DNA from 3 places in the Streptomyces sp. NPDC005820 genome. Region 3 is predicted to be linked to each of the others. Evidence: riboswitches for the same ligand, from Rfam matches in the RefSeq annotation. Region 3 holds a riboswitch; each other region holds the start of a gene.

What was found. Region 3 has a riboswitch for cyclic di-AMP ahead of ABZ464_RS30060 (M23 family metallopeptidase). Riboswitches for the same ligand answer to the same signal wherever they lie in the genome.
Region 1: linked by a shared signal. The riboswitch ahead of ABZ464_RS06520 (transglycosylase SLT domain-containing protein) and the one ahead of ABZ464_RS30060 (M23 family metallopeptidase) in region 3 are both predicted to bind cyclic di-AMP.
Region 2: linked by a shared signal. The riboswitch ahead of ABZ464_RS15500 (C40 family peptidase) and the one ahead of ABZ464_RS30060 (M23 family metallopeptidase) in region 3 are both predicted to bind cyclic di-AMP.

What each region holds. Positions count from the first base shown of each region.
Region 1 is NZ_JBEXXE010000004.1:147,386-151,254, reverse strand. It holds gene ABZ464_RS06530 (GNAT family N-acetyltransferase) at 1-495, opposite strand, end outside; gene ABZ464_RS06525 (HAD family hydrolase) at 806-1,630, shown strand; gene ABZ464_RS06520 (transglycosylase SLT domain-containing protein) at 1,674-2,153, opposite strand; cyclic di-AMP (ydaO/yuaA leader) riboswitch at 2,157-2,346, opposite strand; gene ABZ464_RS06515 (polyprenyl synthetase family protein) at 2,779-3,789, shown strand.
Region 2 is NZ_JBEXXE010000011.1:65,664-69,532, reverse strand. It holds gene ABZ464_RS15520 (8-amino-7-oxononanoate synthase) at 1-44, shown strand, start outside; gene ABZ464_RS15515 (DUF397 domain-containing protein) at 93-350, opposite strand; gene ABZ464_RS15510 (helix-turn-helix transcriptional regulator) at 360-1,220, opposite strand; gene ABZ464_RS15505 (ATP-binding protein) at 1,436-1,915, shown strand; gene ABZ464_RS15500 (C40 family peptidase) at 1,970-2,443, opposite strand; cyclic di-AMP (ydaO/yuaA leader) riboswitch at 2,447-2,629, opposite strand; gene ABZ464_RS15495 (hypothetical protein) at 2,999-3,304, opposite strand; gene ABZ464_RS15490 (ATP-dependent Clp protease proteolytic subunit) at 3,311-3,869, opposite strand, start outside.
Region 3 is NZ_JBEXXE010000026.1:134,311-138,179, reverse strand. It holds gene ABZ464_RS30065 (aldo/keto reductase) at 1-698, opposite strand, end outside; gene ABZ464_RS30060 (M23 family metallopeptidase) at 803-1,852, opposite strand; cyclic di-AMP (ydaO/yuaA leader) riboswitch at 1,860-2,027, opposite strand; tRNA gene ABZ464_RS30055 (tRNA-Met) at 2,272-2,345, opposite strand; gene ABZ464_RS30050 (dihydrofolate reductase family protein) at 2,363-3,493, opposite strand; gene ABZ464_RS30045 (MarR family transcriptional regulator) at 3,588-3,869, shown strand, end outside.

The sequences.
Region 1 (3,869 bases), on a different contig from region 3:
GGCCTGGCGGCCGAGCCTGCGTTCCTTGGCGAGCGTCGTCTTCAGGAACTTCGGTGACTGGGCGCGCAGGACGGACTCGTACGTCTCGTAGCCCTTCTCCACGTCGATGACGTAGGAGGCGTACTCGGCCGCCGCGTGCGGGACGAACAGCCCTTGTTCCGCCTCCAGGTTGTCGAAGGCGAAGGTGGACAGGGAGGCGGCCCGCAGCAGGTCCTCGGCGTTCAGCCCGAGACCCGGGGCCAGTACGGCGCCCTGCGCGTCCGAGACGCCGTACGCCAGCGCCTGGCCGCGGCCCAGCCGGCCGCGCTCATGGGGCAGGAAGCCGACCGGCTCGCGCCCCTCGTACACCGCGGCCACACGCGCGCGTGGCCGCACCCGGCCCACGGCGTCGGTGAACTCCGGTTCCATGAACGGGTTGCGCGGTGTGGTCGACATGGCGCGCAGGGCGCGCCACCGCTCCCGTTCCCCCTCGCCGAGATCCTCCGGACTCAGCACACGGATACGCCCACTGCTCAACTTGACCCCCCGATCAAGTCCCCCCTGGACACCTGGACGGTACCCCTACAGACCGGGCGTGCGGTAGGGAGCGCGGCAAGTTGCGGCAAGTTGGAGCCAACCGGTGCAGAGGCCTTCAAGCGGTCACTAACCGACGGTGTGGCGGAAAGCCGTTTCTCGGACCTGTGTCCACCAGCGATCGGCGAGTGATCGGTCAACAAAAGAAGGGGAGTTGACAGAAGGGGGCCGGACTCCGTCCTGGTCCGGTTCACGTCGAGTCCGGGGGGTGCGGGATCCGTATTCTCTGATCATGGCCGCACCCACCGCATATGCCGAGCGCACCGCGTACTCCCTCGTCGCCACCGACCTGGACGGAACGCTGCTGCGCGGCGACGACACGTTCTCCGACCGGTCGCTGGACGCGCTCGCGCGGGTGGCGGCGGCCGGCGCTCGCCATCTGGTGGTGACCGGCCGGCCCGCGCCCCGCGTACGACCGCTCCTGGACCGCCTGCACAGCAGGGGGCTCGCGGTGTGCGGACAGGGCGCGCAGCTGTACGACGCCGGCGGGGACCGTCTGCTGTGGTCGGTCACCCTGGACCGGGAGCTCGCGGAGACCGCGCTCGGCAAGATCGAGGCCGAGGTCGGGCAGGTGTACGCGGCCGTCGACCAGGACGGCGTCGACGGGCTCACGCTGATCGAGCCCGGCTATCTGATGCCGCACCCGACCCTGCCCGCCCTGCGCGTCGAACGCCGTGACGACCTGTGGTGCGAGCCGATCAGCAAGGTGCTGCTGCGCCATCCGACGCTCTCCGACGACGAACTGGCCTCGACGGCCCGCGCGGTGGTCGGCTCGCTCGCCACCGTCACCATGTCCGGGCCGGGCACGGTGGAGCTCCAGCCGTGCGGGATCACCAAGGCGACGGGACTGGCCCTGGCCGCCGAGCACCTGGGCCTCAGGCCCGAGGACACCATCGCCTTCGGGGACATGCCCAACGACATCCCGATGTTCGACTGGGCCGCCCGCGGGGTGGCGATGGCCAACGCCCATCCGGAGCTCAAGGCGGTGGCCGACGAGGTGACGACGTCGAACGAGGACGACGGCGTGGCCGTCGTCCTCGAACGTCTCTATCCGTAGCCGCGGGCCGGCTCAGTACGCGCCGAACCCGGTGCGGGCCGGCTCAGTACGCGCCGAACACGTTGTCGATCGAGCCGTACCGCGCGGCCGCGTAGTTGCAGGACGCGGTGATGTTCGCGACCGGGTCGTACGAGTCCCAGGACGTGCCGGAGACGTGGTACGCGTTGAAGGTCGGGTCGATGATCTGCAGCAGCCCCTTGGACGGGGTGCCGGCGGCCGCGTTGGAGTCCCAGAGGTTGATCGCGTACGGGTTGCCCGACGACTCCCGGATCACGTTGCGGTAGATGCCGTTGTAGGTGCCGGGGATCCCGTGCTGCGCCATGACCTGGAGCGAGGCGCGGATCCAGCCGTCGAGGTTGTTGGCGTAGCCGAGGCTGGAGGCGGTGGCCACGGTCGGGGTGGCCGCGGAGGCGGTGGTCGCGCCGAGGATCGGCAGGGCGAGCACGGTGACGCCGGTGGCGGCGACGGCGAGCGTGCGGGCGAGGCGGCGGGAGCCGCGGGCACGGCGGGGCTGAGCAGGCATGGCGAAGTTCCTCTCCGTCGCCTGCGAGGTGAGCTGTCGGGTTCGGGCGGGAGCTGCCCGGCCGTGCCCTCACGGACACGGCTTCACCCCGAGCCGTACCGGTCTGTCCGGGGCATGCCCAAAGGCACGGCCCGGCTCGACCGGTACGGCGACTTACCTGGTTCCCCCGCTCCTGCCGTGGTGTTCTCGGTGGGTGTCCGGGCGGCGGCAGGATTAGGCGTCCGCCCGACAGGCCGGGAACGTATGCGAGAGCACATGTCCGGAACAAGTGGCAGATTCACGATCAACCCTTTTGACCATGGTCTGTGGCCTATGAGGCACTTGATCCTTTGTGGTTGCAAACCGTCAACTCGGTTGAGTGGGTGCGGGATCGGGGGTGCGGCCCGCGGGGGTCTGTCCGCCAGGGGAGTGAGACAACTCACCGGCGTCCACAAGAGGGGCGAATCGGGCAATAAACCCAGATGGCGGCTTAAGGGGTGCCCCTTCTCATAGGGCCTGTCCGGGCTGTAACCGTGGGGGCTCGCGGTGATCGAAACCTGACCGGATACGCTGACTTGAGTGAGCGCAGAGACCTATCGACAAACCGCGTAGCCGCCGATAGACACCAGCAGACAGGAGACTCCTCGTGACCGTCGTCGAGCCGTTTGGGCTGAGCGTGCGGGACCAGGCTCTGGAAGCCGATGTCCAGGCCGGATTGGCGGCTGTCGAGGAAGGCTTGCTCGAGGCCACCAAGAGTGAGGTCCCGTTCATCACGGAGGCGGCCCAGCATCTGCTGCGGGCCGGTGGGAAGCGGTTCCGGCCGCTGCTCGTGATGCTCGCCGCGCGCTTCGGCGACCCGTACGCGCCGGGGGTCGTCCCCTCCGCCGTCGTCGTCGAGCTCACCCATCTGGCGACCCTGTACCACGACGACGTGATGGACGAGGCCGCGGTGCGGCGCGGGGTGCCCAGCGCGAACGCCCGCTGGGGCAACTCGCTCGCCGTCCTCACCGGCGACTTCCTCTTCGCGCGCGCCTCGCACATCCTGGCCGACCTCGGCCCGGAGGCGGTGCGGGTGCAGGCGGAGGCGTTCGAGCGGCTGGTCACCGGCCAGATCCTGGAGACCGCGGGACCGGTCGACGGCCGGGACCCGGTCGACCACTACCTCGACGTCCTCGGCGGCAAGACCGGCTCCCTGGTGGCGGTGTCCTGCCGGTTCGGCGCGATGATGTCGGGCGCCGACGAGACGGTGGTGGACGTGCTCACCCAGTACGGGGAGCGGCTCGGGGTCGCGTTCCAGCTCGCCGACGACGTCCTGGACATCGCCTCCGACTCCCACGAGTCGGGCAAGACGCCCGGCACGGACCTGCGCGAGGGCATCCCCACCCTGCCCGTGCTGCGGCTGCGCGAGCGGGCGGCCCAGCAGGCGCTGCCCGAGGACATCGCCCTGTGCGAACTCCTCGACTCCGACCTGAGCGACGACGCCAAGCTCGCCGAGGCGGTCGCGGCCCTGCGCGCCCACCCGGCCCTGGAGCAGGCCCGCCGCGACACCGTGCGCTACGCCGAGGAGGCCCGCGCCGCGCTGGCCCCCCTCACCGAGTGCGACGCGAAGGCGGCCCTCATGGGGCTGTGCGACGCGGTGGTCCACCGCGCGGGCTGACGCCTCCGAGGCCATGCGCCGGTGGTGCCGCCCCCCGACCCCTACGGGTCGAAGGATCCCGACGTCCCCCGTGTCATACC
Region 2 (3,869 bases), on a different contig from region 3:
AGCTGGATCGCGCTGTACGGGTCATCGGGGAGACACGACCATGAGTCGGCGTGACACGGCCGTGGGTCGCCCCTGCTGCCGGATGACGGTGATCAGTGGAACGCGGTGGTGAAACCCGACCAGCTCTCGGGGGAGAAGAGCAGGGCGGGACCCTCCGGGTCCTTGGAGTCGCGTACGGCGAGCAGCCCGGCGAAGGGCCCGAGGGCCGGCCGGGCCGTCTCCACGCAGTTGTTCGCTCCCGTGCTGTAGCTGCTGCGCAGCCACCGCACCTGGGGCAGAGCGTGGGGATCGGTGCTGCGAGGTGCGTTCCGGGTTACGTTCCGAGGTACGTTCCGAGGCAGAACAGTCATGGTGCCTCCCTACGCGCCGTCAGCTGTCGCGGCGATGTAGTCCAGTGATTCCCCGGGCGAAAGGGCATGTGCCCGAAGGGCGTTGAAGGCCTCGGTGTAGGCCTCGAGGTCTTCTTTCCGTTCGAGGTAGAGGCTACTCGTCAAGTGGTCGAGAACAACCACATCCAGATCAGGCGCGCTCGAGAATGAGAAAATAACGAAAGGGCCGGTGACGCCGATATGGGCGCCGGCCGCGAACGGCAGTACCTGCAATCGCACTTGGGGCAGTCGAGCCGCCTCCATAAGCCGGACGAGCTGGCGCTCCATGACCTCGGGGCCGCCCACCTCCCGCCGCAGCACCGCCTCGTCCAGCACCGCGCTCAGCCTCAGCGGCGGCTGCCGGCGCAGCACGTCCTGGCGGGCGAGCCGCACCTCCACCAGCGTGTCCAACTGGTCCTCGTCGGCCCCCTCCACCGCCGCCCGGGTCACCGCGCGTGCGTACTCGGCCGTCTGGAGCAGTCCCGGGACCACCGTCGTCTCCAGCGTGCGCATCGCCCCGGCCTGCGACTCCAGGCTGATGAAGTCCCGGTACGCGGCCGGCAGGACCCCGCGATAGGCGTGCCACCAGTGGTCCCGGCCACCGCTCTCCTCCGAGCCGGCCAACGCCGTCATCAGCTCCCGCAGTTGCGGGTCGGTCACGCCGTAGGCGTCGAGAAGTAACCGCACATCGGCCGGTTTCGTACCGCTGGTGCCGGTCTCGATGCGGCTCACCTTGGACTGGTGCCAGCCGACGAGCCGGGCCGCCTCACCGCTCGTGAGCCCCGCCCCGGCGCGCAGACTGCGCAGTTCGGCACCCAGCTTCCGGCGGCGCACCGCGGGACCGTGCTGCATGGGCCCTCCTCCTTATTCCTGACGGGCCGTCCAAAAACGCTCTGCCGTGGCAGAGTTCACCGCATTGGGCGACAGATATATGCATATCTTGGTGGATCGCCACCCGTGACCGGTGTGCTGATGGCAGTCTGGCGAAGAAGCACCAGTCCGGGACCGTACTCGAACCATCCGCAGCGTGTCGGACTCCGGTCCCGTGGGAAAGGGACGAGGTCGCCATGGCAGACCATCTGGAAGCATCCGTCACTCTGCCGAGCGATCCCGCCTCGGTCTCCACGGCCCGCGGATTCGTGGCCGACACGCTCGGTGAATGGGGATTGCCGGCGGACTCGGAGGCGGCCGACACCATCCGGCTGATCGTCTCCGAACTCGCCACCAACGCCGTGCAGCACACCCTCGGTCAGTCGCCCACCTTCACGGTGGCCCTGGCGCTCGACCGCGACGAGCGGCTGCGCATCGGCGTCACCGACAGCCATCCGCGCTTCCCCAGACGACTGCCGGCCGCCGTCCAGCAGGACAACGGCCGAGGCATGGTGATCATTCGCTGGCTGACCGCCGAGCGCGGCGGCAGGCTCGGAGTACGCCCCACACGGGAGGGCGGCAAGACGGTCACGGTCGAGCTGCCGTGGACCGTCCCGGCGGAGCAGGCGGCCCGCGCCGCGGTGCCCCCGCGGGCGGGAGAGCTCCCGGGGCGGTGAGGGCGCGTCAGGGACGCCGCCACCACCCCGGGAAGCGGTGCTCGGGCCGGGGCCCTAGCGGACCCGGCCGTACCAGACGCTCTTGGTCCAGATCTTCTCCAGCTTGACCCAGCTGCCGGTCTTCGGCGAGTGCCAGATCTTGCCGTGCCCGGCGTAGATCCCGACGTGGTACACGTTCGACCCCGAGTGGAAGAACACCAGGTCGCCGGCCTTACGGCTGGAGGCCGAGATGTGGCGGGTCTTGTTGTACTGCTGCGCCGCCGTGCGCGGCAGGGTCTTGCCCGCCTTCTTGAACGAGTACATCGTGAGACCTGAGCAGTCGAACCTCTTCGGTCCGGCGGCCCCGTACTTGTACGGTGCACCCTTCTTGGACGCCGCGACCTGGAGCGCCTTCGTCGCCGGCGTGGCGGCCGCGGCGTCGGCGGCGACACCGGGGATCACGATCGAGCCGCCCACGGCGGCGATGGCGAACGCGGAGGCCGTACCGGCCCGGGCCATGAGCGACGGGACACGATTGAGCGCAGTCATGCGCAACCCTTCGTCAACCGCCTGTGAAGGATGACCTGTCGGATTCGGGCTGACAAAGGTGCCCGGCCGCTCTCGCGGCTTCACCCCAAGGGCTGCTCGGCCCGGTCATGGCGTGACCGTTCCGGCGACCCGTCGTGCTTGGGTCCTCCACTCCTGCCGATGCACTCCTGTCGACGGGTCAATCCGGGCAGCGGCAGGACTCGGCGTCCGCCCGGACCGCCCCGCCGCTTGTGGCGGGGACTTGTCGTCAGACACGGATCTTGACTCACCGTTGACCGAAAATCCCAATGGAACCGGTGATTTGTGGGGTTACTCACCACTCACCCGTTCGGGTGGACACCCTGATGGGGGATCAGGTGTCAAGGGCGCCAAAGGCCCCCCGACCTGCGCCGCTACCCCTTGTGCCGCCCCGGAAAACAGCGCCTTCGGCACAATGCGCGCGCTCGCAAGAGGAGCCGCCGCTACGCCGAACGGGGGTAACCCGTCTGGTGCGTTTCAGGTCCGGCCGGGACGTCGCGGTCGCCGCGGCGGCGCTCCGGACCGGACGAGCGTGCGTCAACTGTCGGAGAGCGGCGGGACCGTGACCCGCGCGGTGCGGCGCTCCCCGTCCAGGACGCGCAGCGCCCGCGCGAGGGTCGGCGCGTGCAGCTCGCTCTCGCCCCGCTGATGCATCAGCGTCAGCGCGTCGCGCAGCTCCGCCGCCCTCGCCACCAGCGCCTGGGCGGCCCTGAGGCCCCGGTAGGTGTCACCGTCGTGCGCGGGATTGATCCGCCCGAGCAGATCCACGACGTCCAGGTAACGGTCGATCAACTCGGCCTCGGCGCGGGTGAGCGCGGGCAGCGGCGGCAGATCGGGAACCATCGTCGCTCACCTCGTCCCGGAGAGGTCGCGCCGGCTCGGGACCACCCCGTCCACCAGGCCGTACTCCTTGGCCTGCGGCGCGGTCAGGATCAGATCCCGCTCGATGTCCTCGGTCACCTGTTCGGGGCTGCGCCCGGTGTGCCGTACGAGCATCTCCTCCAGCAGATCCCGGGTGCGCGCCAGCTCCTCGGCCTGGATCGCCAGGTCGCTGGCCTGGCCTTCGACAGGCTCCAGGGCCGGCTGCCGGATGATCATCCGCGCGCCCGGCAGCGCGAACCGCTTGCCGGGGGTGCCCGCCGCCAGCAGTACCGCCGCCGACGAGCCGGCCTGGCCGAGGCAGGTCGTCTCCACGTCACAGGTGACGTACCGGACGGTGTCGTAGATCGCGGTCATCGCCTGGAACGAGCCGCCGGGGGAGTTGATGTACAGCGCGATGTCCCGGTCCGGGTCCTTGTGCTCCAGGTACATGAACTGGGCCATCACGTCGTTCGCCGCGATGTCGTCGATCGGCGTCCCGAGGAAGACGATCCGCTCCTCCAGCAGCTTCGAGTACGGATCCATCGTG
Region 3 (3,869 bases):
GCTCGCGGTCCCTCCACCGTCGTACCGGGCCGGTACTTGCCGGTGAGGAAGCCGGAGGCCAGGGCGTAGTAGGGGACGGCCGCGAGGCCGGCGCGGGCCGCGAGGTCCTGCAGGCCGCCCTCGTAGGTGTCGCGGGAGACCAGGTTGTAGTGCGGCTGGAGGGCGACGTACCGGGCGAGGCCCTCGCGGTCGGAGAACTCCAGGGACTCCCGAAGGCGTTCGGGCGAGATGTTGGAGGCGGCGATGTGCCGCACCTTGCCCGCCGTCACCAGCTCGTCGAGCGCGCCGATGATCTCCTCGACCGGCACTTCGGGCTTGTCGAAGTGGGTGTAGTAGAGGTCGATGTGGTCGGTGCCGAGGCGGGTGAGGGAGGCGTCGGCGGCGGCCTTGATGTTGGCGGCGGTCAGGCCCGGGAAGTCGGGGTGCTGGCTGACCTTGGTGGCGATGACGACGTCGTCGCGGTTGCCGCGCTTGTTCACCCACCTGCCGAGGATGGTCTCGGACTCGCCGCCGCTGTTGCCGTCGACCCAGGCCGAGTAGGAGTCGGCGGTGTCGACGAAGTTGCCGCCCGCGGCGGCGTAGGCGTCCAGGACGGCGAAGGAGGCCGCCTCGTCGGCGGTCCAGCCGAAGACGTTGCCGCCGAGGGCGAGGGGGAAGACCTCGAGGTCCGAGGAGCCGAGCTTGCGCAGAGAAGTCATGTCCTACGTCAACAACGGTTTCGGAGCGGCCCATTCCGTGCGCCGTACCGAAGAAGACGAAGAACGTGTGAACAGGACCGCTCCGGGAAGGACCCCCGGCGCCCTTAGGGGTTGAGCCCCTTGCTCTGCAGCCAGGCCATCGGGTCGATGCCGTTGGCGGCGCCGTCCGGGTGGACCTCCAGGTGGAGGTGGGCGCCGGTCACGTTGCCGGTGGCGCCCACGCGGCCGATCACGTCACCGGTGGAGACCTTCTGGCCGGCGCTGACGTTGATCGAGGACTGGTGGCAGAACCACAGCTCGGTGCCGTCGTCCAGGGTGAGGATGGTGCGGTAGCCGTAGGAGCCCGCCCAGCCCGCCTCGGTGATGGTGCCGCTGTGGACGGCCTTGATGAGGGTGCCGGTGGGGGCGGCGAAGTCCAGGCCGGTGTGGTAGCCGGAGGACCAGTAGGCGCCGGCCTGACCGAAGGTCGCGGTGAGCGTGTACGAGGAGGTCGGCAGCGTGTACTGCTTGGCGAGCTCGGCGAGGCGAGTGGCCTCGGCCTTCTCCTTGGCGGCCTGCTCGGCCTTCTCCTTCGCGGCGGCGGCCTCGGCCTTGGCGGCCTTCTCGGCCTTGGCGACGGCGGCCGCCTCCGCCTTGGCCGCGGCGGCCTCGGCGGCGGCCTGGGCGCGGTCGGCGACCTGGGTCTGCTGCGACTCGGCCTGCGCCATGATCCGCTCGCGCAGCGCCTCACCGGCGTCGGCGGCGCCGCTCTGGTCGGTGGCGTCGGGGGCCTCGGAGCCGAAGCCGGCGAGGGCGGGCGCGGCGTCCTGGCCGGAGTCGTCGTCGGAGATGAAGGAGCCCACGGAGGGCAGGTCCGGCATGGAGATGGAGACCGGCGGCTTGCCGGTGTTGGCGCTGGCCATCCCGCCGGCGCTGAAGGCGGCTATGACGCCGACGCCGAGGACGGTGGAGCTGCGGGCGAACCCGCCGCCGCCGCGCTGCTTGGCGACCCGGTGCTTGCCGCGGGCCGGGGCGAGGGACTCCTCGGTGGGATTCCACTCCTCCCAGGGGCCCTCGTCGCTGCGATAGCTGCCGTAGCCGAAGGTGTCGGAATCGGAAGAGGAACGCTGGCTCGGCACGAAGGGGGCTTCGGGAGCAGGGCGGTTGGACGCCACGCGGGCGCACTCCTTTCCTTCCGTCGCCTACCGGGTTAGCTGACGGGTTCGGAGCGGGAAGGTCTCCTACGCGCGTAAACCGTTCGTGACTCTGCGAGTTCACGGCGGCTTCCGTGCGATTCACCCCAAGGTGGTGGTTCCCCGGTTCCCTTACGGGATTCGGCGCGTGCGCACGGAGCCGACTCTTGTGACGGCTGGGACGACCGCGCTGCGTTATCGAACGTTAATAGACCCGGGCGTAGCTTTCCAAGCTCTACAGCTTGATCAACAACCTTTTTTGGCCTGGACTTTCGGGCCATGACCGGTGAAAAACGGGCGAGTTGCCGGAATTCACAGCACACGCACAGCCCTGGCCCGAGGCTTTCCGGAGAACGCACCGAGGGCCGGAATCCTTGTGGATTCCGGCCCTCGGCCTTCAGTAGCGGGGACAGGATTTGAACCTGCGACCTCTGGGTTATGAGCCCAGCGAGCTACCGAGCTGCTCCACCCCGCGTCGGTGAAACCACTCTATCACCCGGTCAGGTGCAGGTTCGCCACCTTCGCTCGCTCGGCGTACTCCGGGAGTACGACGACGACGGCGCCCTCCGCCGCGAGCAGCCCGTTTCCGTCGGCGGCCGTCACGAAGGTGTCGGGCTCCTGCCAGGCGGTGACCACCCGGCGCACCCCCGCGTCGAGGATGAGACGGGCACAGGGCTTCGGGCGGGAAGCGCGGCGGGCGCAGGGTTCGAGGCTGCTGTAGACGGTGGCCGTGGCCAGGCGGGGGTCGGCCGGGTCGAGTTTGGCGAGGGCGGCCTCCTCGGCGTGGACGACCGGGTCGCCGGCCTCGCGGGAGTGGCCGCGCGCCAGTTCCGTGCCGTCCGCGGCGACGATGACCGCGCCGACGCTGAAGGCGGTCCGGGAGGGCGGGCACTCGGCGGCGAGTTCGCAGGCGAGGGCCAGCCAGTGGCGGTCGGCGGCGGAGGGGAGCGGGCCGGTGCCGGGGGCGGTGGGCTCGTAGCGCATGAGGACGACGTCCTCGATCCGCCGGGTCTCGGTCAGCCGCAGCCGTCCGCCCTGGTAGGCGCCGGGCCCGAAGAGGCGGGGCGCGTCCGGGTCGCCGACGAAGAGGGGGGCGAGGACGAGCTGGACCTCGTCGGCGAGGCCCTGCTGGAGCAGCTGGGTGTGAATGGTGCCGCCGCCCTCGACCATGAGCCGGCGTACGCCGCGCTCGTCGTGGAGGTGCTCCAGGAGGCGGCGCCAGTCCAGCTCGGGGCCGAGCGGGACGAGATCGGCGGCGATGCCGAGCGCTTGGGCCCGCCGAGCGCCCTTCTCCGTCGTGTAGACGACCTTGTCGCCGCCGGTGTGCCAGAAGTGCGCGGCCGGGTCGAGGTCGCCGGAGCCGCTGACGGTGACCTTGAGGGGGTATTCCGGTTTTCCGGCCGCCACGCGCGCGTGCCTGCGGTCGGCGGAGTTCACCAGCAGCCGGGGGTTGTCGGCTCGGATCGTGCCGGCGCCGATCAGGATCGCGTCGACCGAGGCCCGTACCTCGTCGACGCGGTCGAAGTCGGCGGGGCCGGACAGCAGCAGTCGCTCGGGGGTGGTGTCGTCCAGGTAGCCGTCGAGGGAGACGGCGGCGGACAGCAGGACGTACGGGTACGGCATCGGCGCGGCTCCCCTGGGGCGGCGGACGGGTGACGTCCGCGCGGATCGGCGGGCAGGTCTTGGTTCAAGTTTGAAACAAAACTACACTGGGCGCATGACGACCCGCTGGCTCACCCCCGAGGAGCAACGCGCCTGGCGCGCGTACGTCGCCGGCTACCTCCTCCTGGAGGACGCCATCGACCGGCAGCTCCAGCAGGAGGCCGGCATGCCCCACCTGTACTACTCCATCCTCGCGAACCTGTCCGAGTCCCCTGAGCGACGGCTGCGGATGACCGATCTCGCGGAGTCGCTGAAGATCACGCGCAGTCGGCTGACGTACGCGGTGACCCGGCTGGAGAAGGACGGGCTGCTGCGGCGCGAGGACTGCCGCTGGGAC